DNA from 3 places in the Shewanella polaris genome. Region 3 is predicted to be linked to each of the others. Evidence: predicted binding sites of a transcription regulator. Region 3 holds the regulator's gene; each other region holds the start of a gene.
What was found. The regulator sigma-54, encoded in region 3, starts transcription at its own class of promoters, with help from an activator protein. The targets are predictions, from matches to a motif close to GTTGGCACGNNNNTNGNNT.
Positions count from the first base shown of each region.

Region 1 (10,740 bases), 860 kb from region 3:
TATTGATGTTTAAAATGCTGGTGGCCAGTTTTGAATCTATTCCAATTTCAAATCAAGGTATCTCAATCGCCAATTATCGCGCTCTTGCTGAATGGGGCGGTTTTATGTTTGGCGCAGCATTAACTATGTCTATTTCGGCTATTATTGCCTTGTTATTAATTAATTTATCATTTGGTGTGATGACTCGAGCGTCACCTCAATTGAATATTTTCTCTATTGGTTTTCCAGTCACCATGGTCAGTGGTTTATTTATTTTATGGTTAACATTGGGGCCCATCATGGAGCATTTTGATGAAGTCTGGTCAGCTGCACAGTTACTTCTGTGTGATATTTTGCTGCTGCAATGTCCACTTGATAGTTCTGTAGTTTTCTAGGGGGCATTCATGGCAGAAAGTGATAGTGGTCAAGAACGCACCGAGGAGCCCACAGGAAAGCGACTTGAGCAAGCTCGTGAAAAAGGTCAGGTCGCTCGTTCTAAAGAGCTCGGTACCGCAGCGGTACTTATTGCCGCATCGGTTGGTTTTTCGATGACAGGGCCTGCAATTGCCAAAAGCCTTTATAATATTATGAAGCAAATTTTTTCCATGGAACGCGACCAAATATTTGATACCAACTCTATGTTTCGGGTGTGGGGAGTTGTTGGAAATGAGTTAGCCTGGCCATTAATGAGTTTTATTGCTTTACTGGCATTTGTCTCTTTTTTGGGCAATATCGTTTTAGGCGGTATGTCTTTTTCGGTCAAAGCGTTTATGCCTAAGGGCAGTAAATTAAACCCAATGAACGGTTTTAAACGCATGTTTGGTACTCAAGCCTTGGTTGAGCTTGCTAAGGGAATAGCTAAATTTTTGGTAGTGGCATTATCGGCTTATTTTCTCCTAAGTTTTTATTTTTATGATATTTTAACCCTGTCTGGCGATCACCTACCTGGTAATGTTTACCATGCTTTAGATTTACTTATTTGGATGTTTATCCTGCTATGCTGTTCAATGCTATTTATTGTTATTATTGATGTGCCCTTTCAAATTTGGAATCACAATAAACAACTGAAAATGACTAAGCAGGAAATCAAAGATGAATATAAAGATTCAGAAGGTAAGCCTGAAGTTAAAGGTCGAATAAGACAGATGCAGCAAGAGTTGGCACAGCGACGTATGATGACTGAAGTGCCTAATGCTGATGTTATTGTGGTTAACCCTGAACATTATGCGGTGGCAGTTAAATATGACGTAAAACGTTCGTCAGCACCATTTTTACTCGCTAAAGGCGTTGATGACGTTGCTTTTAGGATCCGAGAGATTGCTCGTGAGCATGATATTGCTATTGTTTCTGCACCACCACTAGCTCGCGCTATTTACCATACCACTAAGATTGATCAACAAGTGCCTGAAGGTTTATTTACCGCTGTAGCTCAAGTATTAGCGTATGTATTTCAACTAAGACAATACCAAAAAGGTAAAGGCCGTCGACCTAAAGCTATCCCACTTAACCAGCCTATCCCAGATGATTTGAAGCATTAATCACCACTCAATTAGCTTATGTTGTGCAATAACTAATAGTGGCTCAATTTTTGCATTATAGTTTTATTGGCGTCAAATATCAGTACTTTATTTCGCAATAGACTATACGAAGGGTTTACCTCAATGGATGCAAAAGCAGCTTTCGGGCAATTTAAACAAATAAGACTAGCGACATTTAAAGGTATTGGTACACCTTTATTGGTGCTTGCGGCGCTGGCAATGGTGGTGTTACCCATTCCTGCTTTTTTGCTCGATATCCTTTTCTCATTCAATATCGCGTTAGCATTAGTTGTGTTGCTTGTTACTATTTATACCGATAGACCCCTCGATTTTGCTGCATTCCCTACCGTATTATTAGTGGCTACCTTGTTAAGGCTTGGCCTTAACGTTGCTTCTACTCGAATTGTATTGCTTGAAGGTCATAATGGTGGTGATGCTGCCGGTAAAGTGATCGAAGCTTTCGGTTCGGTAGTTATCGGTGGTAACTATGCAGTCGGTTTAGTGGTGTTTCTTATTTTGATCATCATTAACTTTGCCGTTGTAACTAAAGGTGCTGGGCGTATTTCTGAGGTGAGTGCTCGCTTTACCTTGGACGCCATGCCTGGTAAACAAATGGCCATTGATGCCGATTTAAATGCCGGTACTCTGACTCAAGATCAAGCACGTATTCGTCGCGCTGAAGTCACTCGAGAAGCTGACTTTTACGGTGCTATGGACGGTGCTTCAAAATTTGTAAAAGGTGATGCGATCGCTGGTATTATGATTTTAGTTATCAATATCTTAGGTGGATTCGTTATCGGTATTGTGCAGCATGATCTAGACTTTTCTAGTGCTGTAGAAATTTATACGTTATTAACCATCGGTGATGGTTTGGTTGCACAGATCCCTGGTTTATTATTATCTATTGCCGCTGCTTTATTGGTGACTCGTCAAAATGAGTCTGGTGATATGGGCCAAATGATGTTTAGTCAGATGTTTGACAGTCATAAATCATTAGCCATTGCCGCTGGGTTATTATTTGTTATGGGTATCGTGCCAGGTATGCCCCATGTTGCATTTTTAACATTTGCATTTATTACCGCAGGTGCTGCTTACTTTGTTTACAAGCGTAACGTAGATAAAAAACAAGCTGCATTGACACTAGCGACTAAAGGACCTGTTGAAACTAAAGATAAAGAACCTAAAGATTTAAGTTGGGATGATGTGCGTCATGTAGACACCATTGGACTTGAAGTCGGTTATCGCTTAATTCCATTAGTTGATAAGTCCCAAGGTGGTGAATTATTAGGCAGGATCAAAGGCGTACGTAAAAAACTGTCGCAAGAATTAGGTTTTCTAGTTCCTGCTGTACATATTCGTGACAATCTAGATTTATCACCTAATGCCTATCGCATTTCGTTAATGGGCGTCGTGGTTGGGGAAGCTGAAGTTAGGCATGATTGTGAATTAGCGATTAATCCTGGCCAAGTATACGGTAAGCTTGATGGGATTGAGACTCACGATCCAGCCTTCGGTTTAGAGGCTGTATGGATAGCACCTGAGCAACGTGAACATGCGCAAACATTGGGCTATACCGTAGTTGATACCGCAACAGTGGTCGCGACGCATATTAGTCAATTATTGAGTAATAATGCTGCAAAACTATTAGGTTACGAAGAAGTTCAGCAATTAATGGATATGCTGGCCAAAAATTCACCTAAATTGGTTGATGGTTTTGTGCCAGATGTTATGCCTCTGGGCTCGGTGGTTAAAGTGATGCAAAACTTACTTAATGAAGGTGTATCGGTACGTGATTTACGCACTATAGTGCAGACATTGCTAGAGTATGGAACTAAGAGTAATGATACTGAAGTGTTAACGGCTGCCGTGCGTATTGCGTTAAAACGTATGATAGTACAAGAAATCTCTGGTCCAGAACTTGAAATCCCTGTCATTACATTGGCGCCAGAGTTGGAACAGATGTTGCATAAGTCTATGCAGGCTACCGGCGGTGAAGGACCTAATATTGAACCGGGCCTTGCAGAGCGTATGCAGCAGTCGTTATTAGATGCTGCTCAGAAGCAAGAAATGGTAGGGCAACCGGCCATTTTATTGACATCTGGCATGCTTAGGTCAACGCTGTCACGATTTGTTAAATACACTATTCCAAATTTACGAGTGATTTCTTATCAAGAAATACCAGACGAGAAGCAAATACGAATTGTTTCAGCTGTAGGTCAATAGTGATAATGTCAGTTTTTAGAGGTGCATAAGTGAAAATTAAACGATTTTTTGCCAAAGATATGCGCGCAGCATTGGCCCAAGTTAAAGAAACGCTAGGTTCTGACGCTGTCATTATGTCAAACAAGAAAGTCACTGGCGGGATAGAAATTGTCGCGGCAGTTGATTATGACGAACCTAAAGCCGCTATTGCGTCACAAGCGCCGACCAGCAGTTTTATGGATGTGAGTGACGATAGAGTATCACTAGGTGCTAAACCTGCTGTAAAAGCTCAATCTAAGGTTAGTCCACCGCCAGCGGCTGACTCACTGCAAGCATTACTTGAAAAACAGCATAACCGCATGACTCAGCAGATGTCAGTGCGTCAAGATGAGCCAGAATTACCTGAATGGGCTCGTCAATTAGAAGGCGCAAAGCCAGCTAAATCAGCTGCAACTTTTCAACCACAAACCACCGCGGAACATTCTAAAAGAACCAATAAAAATCAATCTGCTGATATGGAAGAGTTGCGCGAAGAGATGGCTTCATTACGAAGCCTTTTGACCCATCAAGTATCCTCATTAATGAAGGATCAAAAAAAGCGCACCGACCCGGTTGGTGCCATGCTTGAAAGCAAATTGATTGCAGCTGAGTTTTCTCCAGCAGTAGCTGCTAAACTAGCAGGATTAAGTCAACATTACTCTCCAGCAGATTTAGTGAGAGCGTTACCACAAAGTTTAGCTAATCTACTTGATAATCAAGGTGATGATATTGTCAAACGTGGTGGTGTTGTGGCATTTGTTGGACCTACTGGTGTCGGTAAAACAACATCTTTAGCTAAAATAGCAGCAAGATTTGCTGCCCATCATGGCCCAGAACAAGTTGCATTAATTACCACAGACCATTATCGAATTGGTGCCTATGACCAATTAGCGACTTATGGGAAAATTATGGGCTGCCCAGTTAAGCAAGCAAATGATTTAACTGAGTTGGAACAAATTCTTTATCAGTTTAGAAATCGTAAATTAGTGTTAATTGATACAGCAGGTATGGGACAACGTGACATGCGTCTGTATCAACAACTTGATAATTTGACTGCAAACAGTAGGATCCCTATTCGGAGTTACTTAGTATTATCTGCGACAGGTCAACGTCGTGTATTACAAGATGCTGTAGAGCACTTTAAGCGGATTCCATTATCTGGTGCTATTTTGACTAAATTAGACGAATCGATATCAATTGCAGGTGCATTGAGCGTATTGATTCAAAATGAGTTACCATTGAGTTATGTTACAAACGGTCAACGTGTCCCTGAAGACATGAAAGTGGCTGATACATTAGAATTAGCGAAGCAAGCATTAGCAGCATTAAACGAAAAAGAACAACAGACGTCACAAGACCCAGTGTGGTCTAATGACACAGCCTATGCATTTGAGTGAAAATATGACTCGGGATCAAGCAAGTGGTTTACGTATGATGAATCAACCAAATAATGATAAAGTGAAAGTAATTGCCGTATCCGGTGGTAAAGGCGGAGTGGGTAAAACCAGTGTGTCAATTAATACCGCGGTAGCGCTAGCTGAAAAGGGCAAACGTGTATTAGTGCTTGATGCCGATTTAGGTTTAGCCAATGTCGATGTCATGCTTGGGATACGTGCGGAGAAAAATTTATCTCATGTTTTGTCCGGTGATGCCGAATTAGATGACATCATCGTACGTGGGCCTAAAGGTATTGGTATTGTTCCAGCAACGTCAGGTTCTCAAGCGATGGTTGAGTTAACACAAGCACAACATGCCGGGTTAATCCGAGCATTTAGTGAAATGCGTACTCAGTTCGATATTTTAATTGTGGATACTGCGGCAGGCATATCAGATATGGTGCTGAGTTTTTCTCGTGCATCACAAGATGTATTAATTGTAGTATGTGATGAACCGACGTCAATTACTGATGCCTATGCATTGATTAAAATTTTAAGTCGTGAACATGGTGTGTTCCACTTCAAAATTGTAGCAAATATGGTGCGTAGTTTACGAGAAGGTATGGAATTATTTGCTAAACTAAGTAAAGTAACGGATAGATTCTTAGATGTTGCTTTAGAATTAGTGGCAACTGTTCCATTTGATGAAAATTTACGAAAATCTGTTCGTAAGCAAAAGTTAGTTGTTGAAGCGTATCCTAAATCACCTTCAGCTATTGCTTACCAAGGATTAGCCAATAAAATTATGACTTGGCCTGTACCACAACAGCCAGGTGGTCATCTAGAGTTCTTTGTTGAACGTCTTGTACAACGTAAACCGATACAAGAAGAAGGAACAACGAGTGAATAAAGCCGCTGCGTATACTCAGTTCGATAACAAAACGTCTATTGTTGAACAGTATGCACCGCTGGTAAAAAGAATTGCCCATCATATGCTGGCAAGATTACCAGCATCGGTGCAACTTGATGATTTATTACAAGCTGGGATGATGGGGTTACTTGAAGCCTCATCTAAATTTGATAACAGTAAAGGTGCTAAATTTGAAACCTTTGCGGGAATCAGAATTCGTGGCGCAATGATAGATGAAATTCGCCGTGGTGACTGGGTTCCACGTTCAGTTCACCGTAATAATCGTCGTGTTGCCCAGGTTATTGACGAATTAGGACAACAGTTTGGACGTGATGCTAATGACACTGAAATTGCTGAAAAACTTGATATGTCGCTCGATGAGTACCATCATATCTTAAATGATGTTTCTGTTGGTAAAATCATAGGCATAGAAGATCTTGGTGTTTCGCAAGATGTGTTAGTCACTGACAACGAACCGTCTGATAAAACCTTTGACTCACTTGCTGAAGTTCAATTCCAATCTGCGCTGGTTGCAGCAATTAAAACATTACCAGAAAGAGATGCCTTAGTGTTGTCGTTATATTATGACGAAGCATTAAATTTAAAAGAAATTGGTTCAATCCTTGAGGTTAGCGAATCGAGAGTAAGCCAGATATTAAGTCAGGCCATGCTCAGATTAAAAGCAAAACTTAAGCATTGGACACAAGAATAATAACTTATTTAGAGCAAACGAGTATCAGCTCACCGGAGGAAACCTTGGACAAGAATATGAAGATTCTCATTGTTGACGATTTTTCAACAATGAGGCGTATCATTAAGAACTTGTTGCGAGATTTGGGATTTAATAATACCCAAGAAGCAGATGATGGCTCAACAGCCCTACCTATGTTGCAAAAAGGTGATTTTGATTTTGTGGTAACAGACTGGAATATGCCGGGAATGCAAGGTATCGATTTGCTTAGAGCGATTCGTGCTGATGATTCTTTAAAGCATTTACCTGTATTAATGGTAACCGCAGAGGCTAAACGTGAACAGATTATTGCAGCTGCGCAAGCCGGTGTTAATGGTTATGTGGTTAAACCTTTCACCGCGGCGACGTTAAAAGAAAAGTTAGATAAAATCTTTGAACGACTCGCATAAGAAAGGATAAGTCATGCAGGCATCAATATCGGGGTTAATCACTCTCGAACAAGCCCAAGGACTTGTTGAACTGCTTACTTCTGGTAAGCAAGACGAAGCCGATGATGTAATCAGGGAGCTTGCAATGCCATTGCAAAGTGAGCTTTTTGAAGAAGTCGGTAAGTTAACTCGACAACTCCATAGTGCACTAAAAGATTTTCAATTGGATAACCGTATATCTGAATTAGCCAATACCGAAATACCGGATGCTAAAGAAAGATTGAATTATGTTATCGATATGACAGAACAAGCTGCAAATAAAACGATGGATGCAGTTGAAGAATGTTTACCTTTGGCCGATACCATTATTAGTAACATACAATCAGTGACTCCCATGTGGGATAAATTGATGCGTTGTGATATCGAATTGGGTGAGTTTAAATCACTTTGTCATGATGTTCAGCAGTTTATGTCCCATAGTGAGCACGATTCTAATCGTCTTCGTGAGTTATTAAATCAAATTTTGATGGCACAAGACTTCCAAGACTTAACGGGTCAGATGATCCGTAGAGTGATAGATTTGGTTCGTGAAGTAGAAAGTAATTTGGTCTCAATGCTAACGGTATTTGGTGATCATATTACCGAATCATCGCCAACTATAAACGATAATAAGATAGAAGCAGAAGGTCCCATCATGCATGCTGAATTGCGCGAAGATGTAGTGACTGGTCAGGATGAAGTAGACGATCTTCTATCAAGTCTGGGTTTCTAATTAGGAGTCAATTTAATGTCCTTTGATGTTGATGAAGAGATACTCCAGGACTTTTTAATTGAAGCTGGCGAGATTTTAGAGCTTCTACAAGAGCAACTTGTTGCTCTTGAAAATAATCCTGATGACAGTGATTTACTTAATGCTATTTTCCGTGGATTCCACACTGTTAAGGGTGGCGCAGGCTTTTTAAGCCTAAAACCCATGGTTGATGTGTGTCACGAAGCTGAAAATACGTTCGATTTATTACGCACGGGCAAACGTGGTGTAAATGCAGAGTTAATGGATATTATTTTGCAAGCGGTCGACGCTATTAATACCATGTTTGCTCAAACTCAGCAGGGGCAAGAACAAGATTCTGCAGATTCCGAGCTACTCGCCAAACTCAAATTATTAAGCTCAGGCGCACCTTTACCTTCAGAAATGACAGTTGAAGAACTTGAGCCTATTGAGAATATTGTAGAATCCAGCGAACCTGAACACATCGAAGATATTACTTCTTCATCAGGGGGAGTGTCTGGTTCCGGCAGTATTGATGATATTGATGAGTCCGAATTTGAGGCATTACTTGATGCTTTACATGGTACTGGGAAAAGTCCGGTATCATCTAAAGCGGCTGATGTTAAAAAAGATAATGTAAAGCCAGCGGCGGCAAGTAATAGCGACGAAATTACGGATGACGAGTTTGAAGCATTACTAGATGAATTACACGGTTCTGGTTCACTCACACAGAAATCTGATCCACTTGTTCCAGCTAAGCCACCCGCAAGTACTCCTGTTGTTGAACCTCTTGTTGATTCAGATGAAATTACTGATGATGAGTTTGAACGTCTTTTAGATGAGTTGCATGGTAAAGCGAGTGCCCCAGCTGTAGCTAAAACGCAAGCCGCATCTGTCACTGCTGCTAAAACAGAAACTAAAAAATCTGTAGTGGCACCTGTCGTCAAGCCTGCTGCAACGCCACCGGCAGTCACGCCAAAGGTTGAGCCAGTTAAAGATAAGGCTCCTGCGAAAGCGCCTTCTGTTCCACAAGGCGAAACAACGGTTCGTGTAGATACTGCTCGTTTAGATGAAATCATGAATATGGTTGGTGAGTTAGTATTAGTACGTAATCGATTGGTTAGTTTAGGCATTAATCGTGAAGACGAGGAAATGTCAAAGGCCCTCGCAAATCTTGATTTAGTTACCGCTGATTTACAAGGCGCGGTGATGAAGACTCGTATGCAACCAATCAAGAAAGTATTTGGTCGATTCCCTCGTGTGGTTCGTGATCTAGCGCGAACGTTAAATAAAGAAATCGATTTAATTATGATTGGTGAGGATACGGATCTTGATAAGAATTTAGTCGAGGCATTAGCCGATCCTTTAGTCCATTTAGTGCGTAACTCAGTCGATCATGGTATCGAAATGCCGATTACGCGTGAAGCAAGTGGCAAATCTCGGACAGGTACTATTACTTTATCTGCTAGCCAAGAAGGTGACCATATCCTGCTTAAAATTGAGGATGATGGTGCAGGAATGGACCCTGAGAAACTAAAACAAATTGCAATCAGTCGTGGTGTGTTAGATGAAGATGCCGCCTCGAGAATGACTGATAACGAAGCTTATAACCTTATTTTTGCCCCAGGCTTTTCAACAAAGGTTGAAATTTCAGATATTTCAGGCCGCGGAGTGGGTATGGATGTGGTGAAAACCCGCATTAACCAACTCAACGGTACTGTTTATATTGATTCGATGAAAGGCAAGGGCACGGTACTTGAAATTAAAGTGCCATTGACCTTAGCTATTATGCCGACATTAATGGTTGATGTTTCTAATCAAGTATTTGCATTACCATTATCGAGTGTGAATGAAATCTTTAATTTGGATTTAAAAAATACCAATATTGTTGATGGCCAACTGACGGTTATTTTCCGTAATAAGGCTGTACCACTATTTTATTTAGAGCATTGGCTGCACAGTAAAAAGTCGACGTTTAAACACGGTGACAAAAAACGAGGCCATGTTGTGATTGTTCAGCTCGGTACTATGCAAATTGGTTTTGTTGTTGATGCGTTGATTGGCCAAGAAGAAGTGGTCATTAAACCGCTTGGTAGCATGTTACAAGGTACACCAGGAATGGCTGGCGCGACAATTACATCTGATGGTGGTATTGCACTTATTTTAGATGTCCCTGGGTTACTAAAACATTATGCAAAGAGCAGAAAATAACAACAAAAGTTCCATTATTTAAGGACTTAAATGGCCATAAAAGTACTAGTTGTAGATGATTCTAGTTTTTTTCGACGTCGAGTCAGTGAGATTGTTAATCAAGATCCTGATCTCGAGGTCATTGCCGTTGCTGTTAATGGCAAAGAAGCTGTTGATATGGCTGCAAAGTTAAAGCCTCAAGTCATTACGATGGATATTGAAATGCCTGTGATGGACGGTATAACTGCTGTCCGTGAAATCATGGCTAATAATCCTACTCCAATTTTAATGTTTTCATCATTAACGCATGATGGAGCCAAAGCGACTCTTGATGCGTTAGAAGCCGGCGCATTAGATTTTTTGCCTAAACGTTTTGAAGATATTGCCACTAATAAAGATGATGCAATTTTTTTATTACAGCAACGAATTAAAGCATTAGGGCGACGTAGAATGTATCGTTCTAGTACGTTAACGTCTACTTCTGTAAATGCACCTGAACCTCGTCGAACAACGGTTGCTGATAAAGAAGCAAAGCCGTTATCTCGTCCTCTAAGTAGTCGTTTGAATTCAACCACTGCAACTCGTTCAAGTATAGCGACTCCAGTTCCGGAACGTCAG
Region 1 is NZ_CP041036.1:3,152,231-3,162,970, reverse strand. It holds gene fliR (flagellar biosynthetic protein FliR) at 1-374, shown strand, start outside; gene flhB (flagellar biosynthesis protein FlhB) at 384-1,517, shown strand; gene flhA (flagellar biosynthesis protein FlhA) at 1,641-3,740, shown strand; gene flhF (flagellar biosynthesis GTPase FlhF) at 3,770-5,155, shown strand; gene FH971_RS13690 (MinD/ParA family protein) at 5,160-6,044, shown strand; gene FH971_RS13685 (RNA polymerase sigma factor FliA) at 6,037-6,756, shown strand; gene cheY (chemotaxis response regulator CheY) at 6,801-7,184, shown strand; gene FH971_RS13675 (protein phosphatase CheZ) at 7,198-7,935, shown strand; gene FH971_RS13670 (chemotaxis protein CheA) at 7,951-10,143, shown strand; gene FH971_RS13665 (protein-glutamate methylesterase/protein-glutamine glutaminase) at 10,174-10,740, shown strand, end outside.
Region 1: flhA (flagellar biosynthesis protein FlhA) is a predicted target of sigma-54. The motif match lies at 1,555-1,573, and genes of this name have one in related genera.

Region 2 (10,740 bases), 450 kb from region 3:
TTAACGCTAATGCCTAGCTGTTTGGCTGTATCATTTTTATTGCCCATTGAGTTATCTAGCGCTTGATAAATAGCTACTTTTTCAAGCTCATCTAAGCGCATTCCGGCTGGAATTTGCACATCGTCAGCTAAAGGTTCTGTTGATGGTTCTAAAGGTGTCACAGTGATATGGCTAGGTAGAATGATATCTTCTGCCAAAATATATGCACGTTCTATTGTGTGTTTTAATTCGCGGACATTTCCGGACCATTTCTGTTGTTGGATAAGTTTAAGAGCATCATCCGAAAAGGTTTTAGTGAGTTTTTCAGCGGTATTTCGATAAGCTAAAAAGTGTTGGGCTAAACCCGTTATGTCATCGTTACGATCGCGTAATGGTGGCACGCGGATAGGAAAATGCGCTAAACGAAAGTATAAATCTTCACGAAAACGGCCTGCATCAATAGCGTCAGCAGGATCGCGATTAGTCGCAGCAACAATGCGAACGTTGGCTTTTTTAAGGTGTTGTGAGCCAACAGAACGATATTCATTGTTTTCGAGTACACGTAGCAATTTGACTTGATGTTCTAACGGCATTTCGGTGACTTCATCAAGAAATAAAGTACCACCTTCAGCTTGCTCGAACACACCGCGGTGATCACGATGAGCACCGGTAAAAGCGCCTTTTACATGGCCAAATAGTTCGCTGTCGACCAATTCAGGGCTCAATGCACCACAGTTGATGGCGATAAACGGCTGATTGACTCGGTTACTAGCCAAATGAATCGTATTGGCTACAAGCTCTTTACCAACACCGCTTTCACCGACAATAAGTACGTTGCTTTCGGTGACGGCAACTTTACGAATAGTGCGATACAACTTGTGCATTGACCGCGATGAACCAACCAATAAGCCGTATTGGTCTAGTTCACTCGAAAGGGGCTGTTTTAACTTAGTCGATTGCGACTGCAAGTCTTGGGCAAAGTCTTCTAAGGTATCGTTGATTACATCGGCATCGTAAGGCTGGCGAAAATGGTAACCAGCACTTTTTGACATTAAATGATCTAAGTTAGGATTCGGTTTACCTTCGCTTAAGAAGATGAACTCAATATCCGACATTAACGCACTGTCAGTTAACTCTGCGTATTCTTGTTGGCTTAATTGTGATAATTCAATGATCGCAACATCTATCGAATTACTGTGTAGTTGGTCTAACCAAGGCTGGTCAACTGAACTAGCAATCTTATTAAAGTGCTGACAACTCGGCAAGGCAAGGAGTCGTGCTTCACCTTCTTGACGACGGTGTAAATGATAAAAAAGTGTTGGACGTGGCATACCGATTCACTCCCTGCGGTGTTAAGTCTAATGTTTACCAGTGATGCCATGTTGACAATCACAAGTGATCATTCCGTGTAATTAGGTAATTAAATCAGACCCGGACAAATTATAATAACTTTAACAATTAGAAGGTTAATTAATTTTTGCCCATGTACATGGGGTGTTCATGGTTTAGTTTTTGCTTAATAAGGTGTGCTGTACCCATATATGTTACACAATCCATCTAACAAAGTGCCAGTAAAATTATCAAATGCAGGAGGATTTACATTGAAATCATTTACTCGAGACGAACAGGCTGAGTCCGATGTATGGCTATTGCATGAGGCTATTGATTTATGCCAAGAAGGACAACAATTTTATGTCCAAGCCACATTAGGGGCCGACGATTACAACATCAAACGGATTTTTATCCACATGGCCGACATTCGAAAATGCATGCTGGATCGTTTAACACCATTGTTTAGTGTGGTGCGTTCAAGCCAAGCAAGGCCAATAGATAGCCAAACTTATCATCAACAATCCTCACGTCGCCACTATGCTAAGGCTGAACAAGTTATACAGCAGCAACCGTTACCACAAGTGATAGCGGTATTGGTTGAAACCGAACAACAAGTCTTGGTTTATTTAAAGCAAGCGGCTAAAAAAACTAAAAACCAGCGTGTTGCTAGCCAACTTGCCGAAGGTATTGCTTGGTTACAAATGAGCTGTGACACCATGAAGAACCTCTCCGTTGCTCATATCTAGCCATATGAACAATATAAAAAGCGCATGATAATCAATATTGTCATGCGCTTTTTTAGCGTTCGAGGTGCTGTTAATTTGTGGCTAGCGAGTGTTTTCCTGGCTGAAAATATAATGTTTTTTTGCCAATTGAATTAGCTATCGCGTCAATGGCTAGAGAGTTTATTGAATGTGAGGTCCAGTTGATTTTGCGAATATACATTGAGATCCATTAATATTCATTGTGACGATGAAAAATTTACCTAGTGTCGGTAAAAAAGTCCGATATTGTTGTCCATAAAGTCTATTAAAATAAATGAAAAATGCGTTATTATCATTTTTAACAGTAACTTATAAAAGCTGGCATGGTTCGCGCATTATAATCCTTGAGATTAACAATGGAGGATATCTTTATGAAAAAGACTACATTATCAGTATTAATGAGCGTTGTTCTTGGTTCAATGGCATTCAGTGCAAATGCAGCACAGGATTGGCAGGATGACGCAAAAGATGCATGGATTGATGGTAAAGCTGAAACCACGTTACTGTTAAACACTAACCTGAACTCATTTGATATTAATACCGACGTAACAGACGGTAATGTCACGCTAACTGGTAAGGTCGACAGCAGTGTCGATAAAGCGTTGGCTGCAGAGTTGGTTAAAAGCCTAGACGGCGTTAACGATGTGAATAATGAACTGACAGTGATGAAGCATGAAGGTGACCAGGACAGTGATGATTTAGCTGAATCGTTAACAGACTCTAAAGTCGCTACCGTAGTTAAAACCCGCTTACTCTTTTCGACAGATGTATCGGGTACCGATATTAATGTTGACGTAGAAAACGGTGTCGTGACCTTAGAAGGTACAGTGTCGAGCGATGCAGAGCGTGATTTGGCTGTGACCATTGCCAAAAACACCGACGACGTGAAAGATGTCGTGAGTGAGATCCGTGTAGCCGGGTAATTTATTCGGTTATACTACTAACCAGCCTTCGGGCTGGTTTTTTTATGTTCAAACCACGGGATAACGCTAACTATGCTGAACTTTCTATTACAAAAACGAGTGTGTTTGTCGATGGTGTTGGCTGCTATTTGTGGGCTTTTTTTCGGTGGTTGCAGTAGCATGTTATGCCAAGCCCAAACAGATAAAGCCACGGATCCGTTAATGAAATATGAGCAACAAAAGCAGTGTGAAGAGTTAGTTGATCAGCATATTGATAATGAAATAATCAAGAAACGCGCTGAAAATCAGCAATTGCTCGATGAGTCAATTAAGCAAAATACTCATTAACTTTCCAACCAGTAATCGTCATTTAATGTTGTTTTATCATTAAAATCAGCCGTTGCAGGCGTAATCGACTAGAAATATATAGGCGACTGGTCTAATTTTGTTTATGGTAGCGCCAAAATGGGAGAACCTATGAACAAAAATACTACTAGTAAGCAGTCGATTTGTGCTGTCGGTGAAAAGCTATTTGCTCTGCATGGTTACAGCGCAGTTGGGATTAAACTGATTTTGGATGAAGTGGGTATTCCAAAAGGATCGTTCTATCATTATTTTGCCAGTAAAGAAGCCTTTGCTGCAGAAGTGGCGGAATATTATTTTCAGCAACGTATTGCGCCGATTTCAATGGATCCGAATGCCAATTTTAAAGCTAATGTCACCTCGATGTTAGCTGGGTATCATCAACTGATCGACTTTTTGTTTAGCGATGATAAGCCGCGGGGCTGCTTAATGGGTAACCTAATGGTTGAAGTCAGTCCGCAAACGAGTTTGTTACATCAAACACTTAACGGACTTTATGAGCAATGGTTGGGCTTGTTTTGTGGATTAATCGAGCAAGGTCAGCAACAAGGTTTTATTCGTAAGGACTTAACCTCATCGGTATTATCGAACATTTTTTGGTCAAATTGGCAGGGCACTATGCTACGCTGTCAAATTAAAGCTGACAAAATGGCTGCAAAACGATCAATCGTACAGTGCATGCAGCTTATTACGCGTTAATTCTTTAGGTATTAATAAATTTACAATAAATTACAGCATATTTTAATAGCGTATTGCGATAGTTAGCTTGTATAAACGTATTTATATTTTTGTGATGTATCGGATCTGGAGTGGGTCGAATTGGTTAAAGGATTATTATTTGCTTGTTTAATGGTGCTGTTGTCTGCGTGCGCGTCTAATCCGCCAGTCGTTGTCGCCCATAAGCCCGTGGTGGTTCCTCCCATGCTTAAGTCTGCGTCACCCACATGGAGTGAGTCAAACTTATTAAGTTTTCACGATCAATGGAAAGGAACTCCGTATCGTTTGGGCGGTTTAAGTCGAAAAGGCATTGATTGTTCTGGTTTTGTGTATTTAGCTTATCTCGATATTGTCGGTGGAAAATTACCTCGTACTGTAAATGCACAGCGCGTTTTGGGTAAAGAAGTTCCCCGTAATCAGCTTATCATCGGTGATTTGGTATTTTTCAAAACAGGCCGAACCACACGTCATGTAGGCATTTACATGGGCAGTGATCGTTTTTTACATGCCTCGACTAAAAAAGGGGTCAAAATTTCAAGTTTGAATAATATCTATTGGAAGCCACGTTTTTGGTTTGCCAAACGCTTAAATCATTCTTCATCACAACAAAATATGTCAATAACAAGCGTAGTTGACTACGTTCAACAACAAGATAATTTATAATTGTTTCAGCCTAATCCGTGACCAACTTTATAGGCTGGTGCCGTTTACTTTTAAATACTAACTATGTGATATCAAATACCTAGAACATACTGTAGCTCTAGAGCCTCATCAATACATTTTCTGCATTACCTAGTAAAGTAAAACAAAACCACGTTTAGGCATAAAAAAAAGGTCACCCTAGGGGTGACCTCTTTTTTGTTGTCATTGAATCAATAACGTAGTTAATCGTGTGCTATGGCCGGTTCGGCTAACTCGACTTTATGGTTACCGCGCTTAGCAAGGGCATAGTAAAACAGTGGTGTGAGTAACAAACCAAATATCGTTACCCCAATCATACCAGCAAATACCGCCACACCAATCGCTTGGCGCATTTCTGCCCCTGGCCCGCTGGAGAACACCATAGGTACAACACCCATAATAAACGCGATAGAGGTCATTAGAATGGGGCGTAGACGTAAACGACCCGCTTCAAGAATTGCCTCTAATGGTGTTAGCCCAGAGTCTTGTAAATCTTTAGCAAATTCAACAATCAAGATGGCGTTTTTGGTCGCCAGCCCCACCAGAACAATCAGTCCTATTTGGGTAAAGATGTTGTTGTCGCCACCGAAAAGTAATACCCCGCTTAATGCCGACAATAAGGTCATCGGAATAATTAAGATAATCGCCAATGGTAAACTTAAGCTTTCATACTGAGCCGCCAACACCATAAAGACTAATAGGATGATCAGTGGGAAAATATATGCACCTGCATTACCTGCCAAAATCTGTTGATAAGTAATATCAGTCCACTCGTAACTCATGCCATTAGGCAAGGTTTCAGACAAAATCTTCTCAATTGCAGCTTGCGCTTCACCACTGCTAAAGCCTGGGGCTGCACCGCCATTTATCTCTGCTGTTGTGAAACCGTTATAGTGCATAACGCGATCTGGACCTGCAACATTGGCAACGTTAATAAATGAACCAATAGGTACCATTTCACCATTATTGTTACGTACTTTTAATTGAGATATTTGTTCAGGTGTTTGTCTAAACTGCTCATCTGCTTGCACTTTTACTTGATAAGTACGACCAAATTGATTGAAGTCGTTAGCGTACACAGAACCTAAATAGCCCTCTAATGTTGAAAATAGTTCGTCCAATGACACCGATTGCTGTTTAGCTTTAGTACGGTCTATGTCAACTTCAAGTTGCGGTACATTGACTTGATATCCAGAGAAAATCCCCGCAAGCTCAGGTGTTGCTCTGGCTTTTTGTACCACTTGCATGGTGACTTTATACAATTCTTCATAGCCATAGTTTGCTCTATCTTGAATTTGTAATTTAAAGCCGCCAATAGTACCTAAACCGCGTACAGGTGGTGGTGGGAAAATGGCAATAAATGCGCCATCAATAGCGGCAAACTTTTGGTTTAATGCCGCTGCAATGGCTCCTGCTGATAACGATGGATCTTTACGGTCAGCAAAGCTTTCTAATGGAGTAAACAAAATCGCACTGTTGGTGCTGTTGGTTAACCCATTAATGCTGAGGCCTGGGAAGGCAACTGCATGAGCCACACCGGGTTGATCTAAAGCGATACGTGACATTTCCTTCACGATAGCGTCAGTACGATCCAACGATGCTGCGTCTGGCAGTTGGGCAAAAGCGATTAAGTATTGTTTGTCTTGCCCTGGTACGTAACCAGTTGGGGTATTGGCAAATTGTAAGCCCGTTAAGCCAACTAAGCCGATATACAACACGCCGGCAACCACACCAAAACGAATGACTTTTTTTACTACCCAACCATAACCGTCTGATAAGCGCGCAAAGAAACGGTTAAAAGGAGTAAATAACCAACCGCCAAGCATTTTATCCATGCCGCGGGTAAGGAAGTCTTGTTTATCGTCATGGCTTTTAAGCAATAATGCCGATAATGCAGGGCTTAAGGTTAGTGAGTTTATTGCTGAAATAAAGGTAGATATGGTAATGGTTAAGGCAAACTGTTTATAGAATTGACCTGTTAAGCCTGACATAAATGCCGTAGGAATAAATACTGCTGCTAGCACTAATGTTGTGGCGATAATCGGACCGGTGACCTCTTTCATTGCCTTTTGGGTCGCAGCAACAGGAGATAAACCGTCAGAAATATTTCGCTCAACGTTTTCGACTACAACAATGGCATCATCGACCACAATACCGATGGCAAGCACTAAACCAAACAGCGATAAAGCATTAAGTGAAAAGCCCATTAAGTGCATAAAGGCAAAAGTACCCACAAGTGATACTGGTACTGCAACTAAAGGAATGATGGATGCGCGCCATGTTTGTAAAAACAGCACTACAACTAATACCACCAATAAAATAGCTTCAATTAAGGTTTTAACTACAGCTTCAATTGAGCCTCGTACGAACACGGTAGGGTCGTATACGATGTCATAAGTTAGGCCTTCAGGAAAAGCAGCTGATAGCTCTTTCATTTTGGCGCGTACATCATCAGAAATTTGAATCGCATTCGAACCAGATGCTTGGAACACTGGTAGTGCTGCTGCATCTTTATTGTCCAGCATGGAACGTAATGCATAACTTGATGCGCCTAATTCAACACGGGCGACATCTTTTAAACGGGTAATTTGTCCCTGTTCACCCACGTTAATGATTATTTGTTCAAATTCTTCAACTTCAGTTAAACGACCTTTAATATTGATAAGTAATTGAAAGTCACTAGTGCCACTCGGTTGGGCACCTAAACTGCCAGCTGCCGCTTGTTGGTTTTGTTCGCGAATAGCTGCCACAACATTATTAGGAGACATTCCAAGTGTTGCCAATTTATTTGGGTCTAACCACACTCGCATGCTGTAGTCACCAGCGCCAAATACGCGCACAGCACCAACACCATTAATTCGCGCAAGTTCATCTTTGACTTTTAACACCGCATAGTTGGACAAATACAACATGTCATAACGGTTATCTGGTGAGGTTAAATGCACTACCATCGTTAAGTCTGGAGACGATTTCTCGGTGACAATCCCCAAGCGCTGTACTTCTTCAGGTAAGCGGGGTTTTGCTCGTTCAACACGGCTTTGTACTTGGGTTTGTGCTAAATCAACATTTGAGCCAATAGCGAAAGTGATGGTTAATGTCATGCGGCCATCTGAAGTGGCTTGAGATGACATGTAAAGCATGTTTTCAACGCCGTTAATTTCTTGTTCCAGCGGTGATGCAACCGTTTCGGCAATGACTTTCGGATTTGCGCCAGGGTAGTTAGCGGTAACAACAATCGTTGGCGGCACAACTTCAGGGTATTCGGTGATCGGTAATTGCCAAACTGCTATAGCGCCACATATAAAAAATAATAACGACAAAACCGCAGCAAAAATCGGTCTTTTAATAAAAAATTGAGACAACATTGTGTGTATTCCTTAGCCTTGACTAGCGTCATCAGTAACTTGTGCTGTAAGTGGCTGGTTTTCGAATAGAAGTTGCGCTTGTTGTATCGCTTCTATTTGACTGCGTTCAGCCATTTCGATCAATTTAGGGGAGATAGTTACGCTAGGGCGTACTTTTTGTAAGCTGTTAACCACAATGGTTTCGTTTGGTTGTAAACCCGCAGTAATAATACGCAAACCTTGAATTTTCTCGCCTAAGGTTACGCCGCGATATTCAAGGGTGTTTTGAGCGTTGACTATTAATACATACTTGTTGTTTAGGTCAGTAAAAATGGCTTTGTCATCAATTAAAATGCCTTGATATGAGGCACTACCGGCAATGCTGACACGGGCAAATAGACCAGGTATTAATAGATTGTCAGGGTTAGAAAATGTGGCGCGTACCCGGATAGTACCTGTTTGCTGATTGACTGTATTATCAACAAAATCGATCACACCTTGATGAGTAAATTCCGTTTCATTTGCTAAGGCCATCAATACGGTGTTGTTACCTGAACGTGGGTCTTGGCGTTTTGTTTCACCTGATAGCGTTGCATATTTAAGGTAAGTTTGTTCATCAATATCAAAATACGCATGCATATTTTCTGTCGATACTAATTTCGTTAATTGAGTTTGACCTGCTGTAACATAATTGCCCGCAGTTTCATTAGCAAAAGATACCCGTCCAGTAATCGGCGCGGTAACTTGGGTGTATTCGAGATTAAGTTTAGCGCTGGTTAACGCCGCTTTTACTGAGGCCACTGCCGCTGCGGTTTGATGCATGTTGCTTCGACGAGTATCAATTAACTCTTCTGATACTGCTTGTTGATTAAACAACTTGTTAGCACGCTCAAAGTCATTTCTCGCTAATTGATTAGCCGACATCGCACTGGTTAATTCTGCTTCAAGACGTTCCGCTTCAGCTGCAAATACCTTTGAGTCAATAGTGAATAACACATCTCCTTTATTCACTAAAGCACCTTCTTTAAAGTTAACAGACTCAATATATCCAGATACGCGCGGAACTAAGGTCACTTTTTCAGGTGCTTGTAGGCGTCCAGTAAATTGATCCCATTCGGTAATGCGTTCATTGATTACGGTAGCAACACTCACTTCAGGGGCAGCAGGCGCACTTGCTTGTTGCTGTGGGGATTGTTGCCCACAAGCGACGAGTAGTAATGCCGTTAGGCTTACTAACAAAGTGGATTGAATTGATTTATACGTATTCATGTTGCTGTCCTCTAATCAATAGCTTTTATATTATTTAACCGGCTATTGGGTGCGTTATTCTTGTCTTTGGCTACATTTCTATACCGATTGGTATAAATTGTTCTGTACCAAACGGTAATATATAGATTAAAATAACCCTGTCAATGGATATTGTACCGTTAGGTATGAAATTATTTTGACCAGACGTTCAATTAGCGGGTTGATAAATTAATATCACAGTGAAATAGGGTGATTAATTACAATTAAATAGCGTTAATTAATGCTTGAACATTAGTCTAAGTTACGACTAATCTGCATGTTCTTAACCCTATATGGCTTAATAATATGCTAAAATATGCGGATTATTCATCATGAAACTTATATTTAAGATTATGATAAATAAAGGTTCGTTAATATAAGAGGTACTATTTATGACAATAACAAAAGCAGCTTGTGTTGGTCGCCCTCGAGGGTTCGATATCGACTTAGCATTAGAGCAAGCGCTTAATGTATTTTGGCGTAATGGATATGAAGGTACTTCGATAAACGAATTAACTGAGGTCATGGGAATTAAAAAACCCAGCTTATACGCCGCATTTGGTAATAAAGAGCAACTATTTTTAAAAGCCATTGAGCTTTATGAAAACCGCCCAGATTCTTTATTTAATACTGCTTTTAAACATGAACATATCGCTGATGTTTTCCGCGGCTTATTATTCGGTGCGGCAGCCAAGTTTACTGATTGTAGCCACCCGCAAGGTTGTGCATTAATCAACAGTACCCTTTCTTGCACTGAAGCAAGTGAGTCTATTAAACAAGCTGTTATGGTGCGAAAAGGGTTGCACAGACAACAATTGATTGCTCGATTTGAACAAGCCAAAGATCAAGATGAGCTAAATACAAATTGTCAGCCTGAAGTCTTAGCCCGATTCATTAGTATTTTACTTCAGGGCATGTCGATACAAGCATCGGAAGGGGCAAGCATTGAAGAGTTGCAACAAGTTGCCAGTATGGCGGTTGACGGTATGTTAGCTTTATACGTTAATCACTAAGTCGCCCGTTAAGCCGATCACTATGTAAATTAATTGATATGGTATTTTACAGTATCAATTTTGTTTGAATTGCTACTATTTCTTGGTCATGCGCTTCTACCTGCTCTAATAACGGTGTCTAGTGATACCGTAATAAACATCCACAGTATCGGAATTGAATGCTTGTACTTTGTTTAAGGATTTAAACCGATACGATCTAATTTAATGCTATTTTCCCTGTTACAATAGCGTCATTATTTTCAAATGTAACCTTCTTATGTCTATCTCTCTGGCTGTATTTAATACCCTTGGTCTTCAGCAGTCTTGTAGCTCGTTTGTTGAAGTCACTCATAAAGCAGAATTAGTAGAAACTTGTAAG
Region 2 is NZ_CP041036.1:4,461,372-4,472,111, reverse strand. It holds gene FH971_RS19555 (sigma-54 interaction domain-containing protein) at 1-1,310, opposite strand, end outside; gene FH971_RS19550 (glutamyl-tRNA reductase) at 1,581-2,057, shown strand; gene FH971_RS19545 (BON domain-containing protein) at 2,447-2,998, shown strand; gene FH971_RS19540 (hypothetical protein) at 3,071-3,325, shown strand; gene FH971_RS19535 (TetR/AcrR family transcriptional regulator) at 3,455-4,039, shown strand; gene FH971_RS19530 (C40 family peptidase) at 4,190-4,720, shown strand; gene FH971_RS19525 (efflux RND transporter permease subunit) at 4,942-8,103, opposite strand; gene FH971_RS19520 (efflux RND transporter periplasmic adaptor subunit) at 8,116-9,351, opposite strand; gene FH971_RS19515 (TetR/AcrR family transcriptional regulator) at 9,762-10,382, shown strand; gene murB (UDP-N-acetylmuramate dehydrogenase) at 10,639-10,740, shown strand, end outside.
Region 2: FH971_RS19545 (BON domain-containing protein) is a predicted target of sigma-54. The motif match lies at 2,393-2,411, and genes of this name have one in related genera.

Region 3 (10,740 bases):
CCTAAAGCAATAACACGACAAAAAAACGTTTTCATAATAGCGTTCCTATTTACCTTTAGACGACATACTAAATAAAAGCTGACCAATTAAATCTTCTAAAACCAATGCTCCGTGTGTGTCTTCTACTTTATCCCCATCGGCAAGCATCGAAATGTCATCGTCCATAAACCCAGGTGTTAAGCCAATAAATTGTTCCCCAAGCAACCCAGAAGTCAAAATAGCTAAACTGCTTGTTTCGGGGAATTGATTGTAACGTTTGTCTATTGTTAAGGTTACAATCGGCTCTAGTTTCTTACTATCAAGGGTAATATCAGTCACACGACCAATCACTACACCACCGACTTTGACGGGTGAACGTACTTTTAAGCCGCCAATATTATTAAACTCAGCCACTAATGCATAAGTCTGGTCATTAGATTTCACTTCAATATTAGCTACGTTGAATACTAATACGCAAAATGCCAATAAACCTGACAATAAAAACACGCCCACCAATAATTCTACTTTCCGTGTCAACATACTCTTAAACCACTTTAGTTAATCTAAACAATGAAAAAATCTTAATTTCCGAACATGATTGCCGTAAGCAAAAAGTCCAACGCTAAAACAGCTAAGCTTGCCTGCACAACCGTTGAGGTTGTCGCACGACTAATGCCTTCTGGGTTTGGTTGAACTTCATAACCTCTATACAAGGCTATCCATGTCACCACCACACCAAAAACAACACTTTTTATCAAACTGTTAACAATATCTTTTCGCCACTCAACAGATGCTTCCAGAATAGACCAAAACGCACCACTATCAATACCTTTCCATTCAACACCCACTAAGTAGCCGCCCCAAATACCCACTAAACTAAACATTATCGCCAGTAATGGCATGCTGATAACACCAGCCCAAAAACGCGGTGCAATAATTTGTCTTAACGGATCTATCGCCATCATTTCTAGACTCGACAATTGCTCTGTTGATTTCATTAAACCAATTTCGGCCGTTAATGCAGAGCCCGCTCGACCAGCAAATAATAATGCAGCAACAACAGGACCAAGTTCACGTAATAAACTTAAGGCCACCATTGGGCCTAAACTTTCTTCAGTACCAAAATCGACTAAAATATTATATCCCTGTAGGGCTAATACCATGCCAATAAACAAACCCGATACTAAAATGATAACCATAGAACGCACACCAAGCACATAAACCTGCTTAATAATTAATGGTGTACCTTTTTTGATGTTTGGAACACGAACAATTGCACGCCATAACATAATGCCAGCTCGACCATAACCCGACACTAATTTCAGCACATAACTCCCAATATCGGCAACATAATCAATTACACCCACGAAGTAGCTCCTCTTGATAATCCTCAGCAGGATAATGAAATGGCACAGGGCCATCTGGTGCGCCTTGAATAAACTGGATCAGTTGTGGATTGTCAGACTGGCGTAATTGATCTGGTGTTCCATGCGCAATGACCTGTTTATCTGCTATCACATAAACATAATCTGCAATACCCAATACTTCATCTACATCGTGAGAAACCACTACAGAAGTGAGCTTTAGCGAATCGGACAATTTACGAATGAGTTTTACCAACATTCCCATAGAAATAGGATCTTGTCCCGCAAATGGCTCATCATACATCACCATTTCAGGCTCTAACGCAATGGCTCTTGCCAATGCAGCTCTGCGCTGCATTCCACCAGATAACTCACTCGGCATCATATACGCCGCACCTCGAAGTCCTACGGCTTGTAACTTCATCAATACAATGGTGCGGATTATCTCTTCTGGTAATCCAGAATGTTCTCTCAACGCAAATGCGACATTGTCGAATACATTAAGGTCGGTAAACATTGCACCACTTTGAAATAACATACTCATACGTTTACGCAATTGAAAAAGGTCTTTGCGCTTAAGCTTATGCACATCATGACCATCAAACAATACTTGTCCACTGCTAGGCGTTAACTGTCCGCCAATCAATTTTAATAGCGTAGTTTTGCCTATACCGCTTGGCCCCATGATTGCTGTTACTTTGCCTTTAGGGATCGATAAAGAAATATCTTTAAATATCACACGGGAACCATGGCTAAAGGCCATATGGTTAACCTCTACCAAAGGTTTTTCATTTGATTTACTCATATCAGACATTGGCGTTGAGGAGATAACAGCCTTCCTTGAATTAAGTTGAAGCGCAAATTGTACTGTAATTGTCGATTAAGCGACAACTATATCCATGTAACGACATATCATTACAAGAACAATTACTGCTCAATGCTTTCAATTTGATAAAAATCCAGCGAAAATACTCAGCAATTAATGACCACAATCGGAATCACATGCTAGTTAATATCCTAATGTTAATTGTTGGCCTTGCTATTTTAGTTTGGAGTGCAGATAGATTTGTTTACGGCGCAGCCGCTTTTGCACGCAATTTAGGCTTGCCGCCTATGTTAATTGGACTGACTATTGTTGCAATGGGCAGCTCTGCCCCCGAAATGTTTGTCGCCGCAACCGCATCAATGGATGGCATGCGTGATACCGCTATTGGTAACGTGTTGGGCTCCAACATTGCAAACATTACTTTAATTCTAGGATTAACGGCCTTATTTGGGGCTATTGGCGTAGGATCAAAAACCTTAAAACGTGAAATACCACTTATGCTAGCGGCCACAGTTTTCGCTGGTTACACCTTACATGATGGCGTGCTCACGCGTACAGAAGGTAGCATGCTCATCGTGTTACTTTTTCTGCTAATGGGATATTTCATATGGCAAGCGATTAAAGATAAAACACCCGATAACTTAGATACAGAACTTGAATCTGAGATCCCTAAAAATGTTCCAACCTTTCATGCTATCATTTGGCTAACTGTCGGTATTATATTACTTCCGGTTTCAGCCAGTTGGATGGTAGATGGCGCTGTGGGTATTGCAACGTTTTATGGGTTATCTGATCTGGTCATCGGCCTAACCATTATTGCAGTGGGAACAAGCCTTCCAGAATTAGCAGCCTGTATTGCTGGGGTGCTAAAAAAAGAAGACGACCTCGTCATTGGTAATATTGTTGGATCCAACTTATTTAATATTCTTGCAGTGTTGGCACTGCCAGGGTTAATTTCCCCTGGTGAAATAGATGCCTCAGCCAGTGGAAGAGACTTCTATATGGTCTTAGGTACCAGTACTGCATTAGCCGTTTTAGTATTATCTAGTGGTGCCAAACAACAACTAACCCGTTGGCATGGTGCACTATTATTAATCACCTTTATTGCGTACCAAATTGTTGTATTTCAATCTCATTAGATTGGAGCATTAAGGTAAAGTATTAAGTTAAAAGAGAGATTCACATGGTAAATCAAACTCAATTTCGTCAATGGGGCCGTAAAGTCATTGATATTGAAAAAGCTGCCTTAGATAATTTATATCAATACGTGGACTCAGTTGAGTTTGGCCAAGCGTGTGAACTCATCCTACAGTGCAATGGCAAAGTCATTGTTATGGGGATGGGGAAATCGGGTCATATCGGTAATAAAATATCAGCAACTTTTGCCAGTACTGGTACACCGGCATTTTTTGTACACCCAGGAGAAGCCAGTCATGGTGATTTGGGCGCATTAGCAAAAAATGACATTGTGCTCGCCATTTCCAATTCTGGTGAATCAAGTGAAATACTCACCTTGATGCCTGTGATACAGCGCATGGGGGTTCCGGTTATTGCGGTAACGGGCAAGCCAGACTCCAACATGGCACGTTTATCCAAAATCCATTTATGTATTCAGGTTCAAGAAGAAGCTTGTCCACTTGGATTAGCACCAACCTCAAGTACCACTGCAACGTTAGCAATGGGTGATGCATTAGCCATTGCATTATTGCAAGCAAAAGGATTTACTCGTGATGATTTTGCCTTGTCACATCCTGGCGGTTCTTTGGGAAGAAAATTATTGTTGAAAGTAGATGATGTCATGCATAAAGGTGATGATTTACCCATAGTCCATAATGATATTTGTATTACTGAAGCACTTTACGAAATATCCAAAAAAGGTCTTGGCATGACCGCAGTCGTCGATAATGATAATAAGCTAGTGGGTATATTTACCGATGGAGATTTACGTCGTGTCATCGATGCAGAAGTGAACCTGAGAACCACTCCGATAGCACACGTAATGACCAAAAACTGTGTGACCAGTCCTGCTGGTATTTTAGCTGCACAAGCACTGCAAATTATGGATGAAAAAAGCATCAACGGATTGATTGTCGTCAATGAAAAACACCAACCGATCGGGGCATTAAATATGCTCGATATGGTTAAAGCTGGAGTCATTTAATCATGTCAGAATCAACCTCGTTTCGCCAAGGATTATACGGTCCCATCAGTAATGATGTGTGGTTACGCGCTCAAAAAATTAAACTATTAATCTGTGACGTCGACGGTGTATTTTCCGATGGCCGTATTTACCTCAGTAATGCTGGCGAAGAACTGAAAGCCTTTCATACTCGCGATGGCTACGGAGTGCGTTCTATCATCACAAGTGGATTTCATGTAGCTGTGATCACTGGGCGTAAATCCAAAATAGTAGAAAACCGCATGACGGCATTAGGTATTACGCATATTTACCAGGGGATTGACAATAAATCCGAACCTTTTGAGCAACTTATGTCTTTGTATAATGTGAGCGCCGACGAAGTCGCTTACATTGGTGATGACATGGTTGATCTTCCCGTGATGAAAGCCGTAGGACTAGCAGTATGTGTCGGTGATGGCCATCCGTTTGTAAAACAACAATGCCATATGACAACGACCCTAAATGGCGGACACGGTGCACTACGTGAACTGACCGACTTATTACTATTAAGCCAAGATAAATTTGCCACTGCTCATGGTATGAGTATATGAATAGAGTCACGCTAGGTATTGTAGTTTTTTTTGGCCTTGCTTTAATACTATACTGGCAAGCACAAATAAAGCGCAGTGAAATGGAGGCCGTGAAAGTTCGCGGAATTGAGCGTCCAGATTTTATTGCAAATAACCTTCAAACCACTGAATTTAATCAACTCGGTTTTGTAGAAAGTCGAGTCAGTGCCGAGCACATGGAACATTATGCTTCTACTGACGTCACTCACTTTACCAAACCTATCTACCTCATTTATCCTGAAAATGGTAAAGCACAGTGGCAATTAAGTGCAGACCGAGGACGATTAAATAAAAATACCAGCAAAGTCATATTAGAAAATAATGTTATTATTGATGCTATTGATATAGAAGAACCCCTACAATCACTGAGCACCCAAGCCATTACTGTGGATTTAACCACTATGATAGGTACCTCGCAGGAGATGGTGTATATCAAAGGAAAAGGGTTTATTATTCAAGGCTTAGGCCTACATGCAGACTTGAATTCGCAAAAATTATCGCTACTCAGCCAGGTAGAAGGGAAATATGAGCCACATTAATCGTCTCCACACTCGCGCCAATGTTATGTTATTAAGTAGCATACTTTGCCTACTGAGTTTGCCTGCCATGGCTAAACAAGGTGATCTTATGCAGGAGTTAAAAATTGCCGCAGTAAGCCAGTCTGCCGACATTAAAAACAATCAAATTGTCTTTAATGGCCCGGTTACCATTGTTCAAGGCTCGATTAATATCAATGCTGATCAGCTGCGGGCATTTACCCCCGAAAACAGCACCAGTAAAAGACTTATCGCCACTGGTTCGCCGGCAACGTTTTCACAAGAATTAGATGACGGCCAAATAGGTACCGCCAGTGCCGACGAAATTACTTATGATCTTGCCAGCACCACGCTCACATTAATAGGCAATGCCAAGCTTGAGCAATCAGGAAGCCAAGTTACTGGTAACAAAATTAAGTACAATATCAATGCACAAGAGTTGATAGCTGAAAGTACAGGTAAGGGACAAGATCGGGTCATCACGATTATTCAACCTGAAAACTTCCAAGATGAAACCGCGCCGAAGCAAAAACTCCCTGAAATCCCTGTTAACAAGCAGAACAAACAATGACCCAAATAACCTTAACCGCTGAAAATTTAGCTAAAAGCTATAAAGCTCGTCAAGTTGTTAAAGATGTTAGTTTAACGGTTAAAACTGGCCAGATAGTGGGTCTTTTAGGCCCTAATGGGGCGGGTAAAACAACCACATTTTATATGGTTGTCGGCTTAGTAAAAAGCGATAAAGGTCGGATCTTAATTGATAATGACGATCTCACCGCCGATCCAATGCATCTTCGAGCCCGTAAAGGTATTGGTTATTTACCGCAAGAAGCCAGCATTTTTCGTAAGCTCACTGTACACGACAATATTATGGCCGTGTTGCAAACTCGCAAAGAGCTCAACAACGACCAACGAATTGAACAACTTGAGCATTTGCTAGAAGAATTCCACATTACCCACATTCGCGATAATCAAGGCATGTCGTTGTCGGGTGGAGAACGTCGTCGCGTTGAGATTGCACGCGCATTAGCTGCTAATCCAAAATTTATTTTACTCGATGAACCCTTTGCTGGTGTTGATCCTATTTCAGTTATTGATATTAAAAAAATTATCCAACAACTGAAAAGTCGCGGTTTAGGGGTATTAATTACCGACCATAATGTTCGTGAAACGTTAGATGTTTGCGAGCGGGCCTATATTGTTAGCCAAGGTAATTTAATTGCTGAAGGTACACCTGATGAAGTATTGAGCAATCAACAAGTTCGAGCTGTGTACTTAGGTGAACAATTCAAGCTATAGTTAAGTTACGGGTCTTTTAAACTATCTAACTCGTTTTGTTGAACGTTAACTAAATAACGTTAAATGTCATTGATGTATGTAACAATCAATACAGTATTTTAGATTGTCATTTTTATGGAAATCATCTAGGGATAAGCGGTAAATGAAAGCGTCACTCCAACTCAAAATGGGTCAACACTTAACCATGACCCCACAATTGCAGCAGGCTATTCGCTTACTGCAATTATCGTCATTGGAGCTACAGCAAGAAATCCAACAAGCATTGGATTCAAACCCATTGCTTGAAATAGAAGATGAGTTTTCAGAAGCAAAAAACTCCGCAAAAGAAAATCGAGACCAAGCTGATACCGACTTTAGTGACAACAGCAGCGTTAATAAAGAAAAAGACACCTCTACAGTTGACACTGCAGAGTCTATAACCAAAGAAACCATGGATGATCTAGCCATGGATACGACATGGGACGAAGTGTATACCGCCTCCCCAATGTCAGGTTCAGGCAGTGCGAGCATGCGCGACGATGACATGCCATTCCAAGGTGAAACCACTGAAGGTCTGTATGAGCATTTAGAATGGCAAAAAAATCTTACTCCCTTTTCTGAGACCGATTTAGCAATTGCCACCGCTATCATTGATGCTATTGATGAACAAGGTTATTTAACCCAAAGTACCGAAGATATTCTCGAAGCAATGGGCGATGAAACCGTTGAACTAGATGAAGTTGAAGCCGTATTAAAGCGCATTCAACACTTTGATCCTGTTGGTGTAGCGGCTAGAGATTTAAGCGAGTGCTTATTCATCCAATTAGCGCAATATGCCAACACAACCCCCCATATTGATAATGCTCGTCTGCTGATTAAAGACTATTTAGATTTAATTGCCGGGCGTGATTTTAGATTGTTAATGCGTAAAACAAAGCTAAAAGAAAACGAGTTGCGTGACGCTATCACCCTAATCCAGTCACTTAATCCTCGTCCAGGTTTATTAATTACTGCCGTAGATGACGAATACGTCATACCCGATGTTACGGTACTAAAGAAAAATGGCCGATGGGTTGTAGAGTTAAATCCTGACAACATGCCAAAAATTGGCGTTAATCAACAATACGCCGCCATGGCGCGAAGCAGTAAAAATCCGTCGGATAGTCAATTTATTCGAGGCCACTTGCAAGAAGCTAAATGGTTTATTAAAAGTATTGAAAGCCGTAACGACACATTACTCAAAGTGGCCAATTGCATTGTACAATTTCAACAAGGTTTCTTTGAATATGGCGAAGAAGCCATGAAACCAATGGTATTAAATGATATCGCTGAAGCTGTAGAAATGCATGAATCAACCATTTCACGGGTGACTACCCAAAAATACATGCACACCCCACGAGGACTGTTTGAACTAAAATACTTCTTCTCTAGCCATGTCAGCACTGACGATGGCGGTGAATGTTCATCTACTGCAATTCGTGCTTTTATCAAAAAATTAGTTGCTGCAGAAAACCAGCAAAAACCGCTGAGTGACAGTAAAATGGCCCAACTTCTGGCTGAACAGGGCATAAACGTTGCTCGTCGTACCATTGCAAAATATCGTGAAGCAATGATGATTCCACCGTCTAACCAACGTAAGAGTTTATAACCTACAAGGCAACGGAATATATTCATGATAAATTTTCAAAGCTTGAACGACACTCCGATCAGAGCCATAATGCAAACGTTGCGCTCAATGTATAAAAGTTACAACAAAGATCAAAAGCCAGTAAAATCACAGATGGCATAGTGATGTTTGCCATGTCAGAATGTACTGATATGTATACTGCAATAGACGCCCTGATCGATAAGCTCAACCGTCAGGTAATTAAACACCAACAGAAGTATACACAACACTAACGATGGAACTTTGTACCATTCTGCGACCGGAGTGCACTACCTGTGCCACCCCGGGCAGTAAGAAAAAAGTACTGGAACTCATCAGCAACTTAGTCGCTGCCCAGTACCCACCCCTATCTTCGCAAGAGGTTTTTGAAAGCCTTTTAGCGAGAGAGAAAGTGGGTAGCACAGGTATAGGAAATGGCATCGCGATACCTCATGGTCGATTGACGTCTATCGATCAGCCCATTGCCATATTTATTAAGTGTGAAGAACCCATTGCCTTTGATGCAATCGATAACCAACCAGTTGATCTGTTATTTGCTTTATTAGTGCCGGCAGATCAGTGCCAAGAACACTTAAGCACGTTATCGAACATGGCCCAAAAACTAAGTGACAAGCAAATATTGAAACAGCTTCGTAAAACTCACGACTCAACAGAACTTTATCAGGTTATCACTGCATGAAACTTGTCATAGTATCAGGACGTTCAGGCTCAGGAAAATCAGTAGCCTTAAGAGTATTGGAAGACCTAGGATATTATTGTGTTGATAATTTGCCTTTAGCTCTTATTGGCACATTATTAGCCCAGCTCAAAGGTAGTAATGATTTAGTGGCAATCAGTGTTGATGTACGCAACATTGATGAACAAAGTAAAGTGCTTCAAAATCAATTAGCCCTGCTTGAGCACGACACTGAAATTATCAGCTTCTTTTTAAACTCCAATGATAAAGTTCTACTCAAACGCTATAGTGAAACTCGTCGATTACATCCGCTATCTAAAAATCATATTTCACTGCAAGAAGCGATCAAACTAGAAGGACGCTTACTTGAACCGATCGCAAAAATTGTTGACCATTATATTGATACATCAGCACTGAATATTTACGAATTAAGTGACCAGGTTAGGCAAATATTACTAGGCAGTGTTGATAAAGAGTTAGTGATTAACTTTGAATCTTTTGGCTTTAAACACGGAATGCCGACAGAAGCGGACTTTATGTTTGATGTACGCTTTTTGCCCAACCCACACTGGGAAATAGAGCTGCGTCCATTTACTGGTTTAGACGAACCTGTACAAGAGTTTTTAGGGCGCCAGCCATTAGTTAATAAGTTTATCTGGCAAATTGAAAACCTATTCGAAACTTGGATGCCTCACCTAGAACGTAACAATCGCAGCTACCTTACTATCGCCATTGGCTGTACTGGTGGTCAACATCGCTCAGTGTATATTGTCGATCAATTGGCAAAACGATTTAGACAAGGCAGTAAACATACAGTGAATGTTCGCCACAGAGAATTAGATTTAAATGGCAGTAACAGCTAAGTGAACATAGGATCGAATCAATGATCAAACTTGAACGCCAAGTTAGTATTTCAAACAAATTAGGTTTACACGCCCGCGCAGCGACAAAGTTAGCCATTCTAGTCGCTGATTTTGATGCCAATATAACCTTAATTCAAGATGAAAAAAGTGCCAGTGCAGCAAGTGTCCTAGGGTTGTTAATGCTCGAAAGTGGAATTGGAAAAATGATCACAGTGACAGCTGAAGGACCAGATGCAGAAGCGGCCCTAAGCGCAGTGTGCGATCTCATTAATGCCAAATTTGATGAATGTTGCTAAATTTGTACGCTTAGCAGCTCGGCAATAGAGAGTCGCAAAATGTAAGATTAGCGCTAAATATGTCAGTAACACTAGCTTCTATTCTCTAATGCTCACAAACCATATGCCTATATTAGATGTTGCGCCCTGAACTCCTCAGCCTCATACTAACGCAGTAGCCACAACAATATTATTTACATATTCACCTCACAAGAATAGCCTTTATGTTTACCTCAGGTAGTCAATACCATCACATTAAGTATTGTTTTACTCTGTGAATGTTTAGCGCTTAAGATGACGAAAATATACCCGTTTTAGTAACCTCCGGTGTTGCTTGATATCCGGAAAGCACACCTCTATTGTTTAATTAAATAATACGGCGATATAGAAACCCGCCCAACAGAAACCTTCAGGCATTCCATTTTTCGTTGCATAGGTTTCAACTTTGTAACTAATAAACTTGAGCCAGAAAAATCTGAGAAATAAATGATTGCTGTGTGATGAATAGGAAGTAGATATATGGGTAAAG
Region 3 is NZ_CP041036.1:4,007,759-4,018,498, forward strand. It holds gene FH971_RS17470 (MlaC/ttg2D family ABC transporter substrate-binding protein) at 1-35, opposite strand, end outside; gene mlaD (outer membrane lipid asymmetry maintenance protein MlaD) at 46-519, opposite strand; gene mlaE (lipid asymmetry maintenance ABC transporter permease subunit MlaE) at 561-1,346, opposite strand; gene FH971_RS17485 (ATP-binding cassette domain-containing protein) at 1,333-2,157, opposite strand; gene FH971_RS17490 (calcium/sodium antiporter) at 2,346-3,308, shown strand; gene FH971_RS17495 (KpsF/GutQ family sugar-phosphate isomerase) at 3,353-4,330, shown strand; gene kdsC (3-deoxy-manno-octulosonate-8-phosphatase KdsC) at 4,333-4,899, shown strand; gene lptC (LPS export ABC transporter periplasmic protein LptC) at 4,896-5,456, shown strand; gene lptA (lipopolysaccharide transport periplasmic protein LptA) at 5,443-6,024, shown strand; gene lptB (LPS export ABC transporter ATP-binding protein) at 6,021-6,752, shown strand; gene FH971_RS17520 (RNA polymerase factor sigma-54) at 6,895-8,379, shown strand; partial or broken gene hpf (ribosome hibernation-promoting factor, HPF/YfiA family) at 8,376-8,630, shown strand; gene ptsN (PTS IIA-like nitrogen regulatory protein PtsN) at 8,633-9,076, shown strand; gene rapZ (RNase adapter RapZ) at 9,073-9,936, shown strand; gene FH971_RS17540 (HPr family phosphocarrier protein) at 9,957-10,232, shown strand; gene mgtE (magnesium transporter) at 10,731-10,740, shown strand, end outside.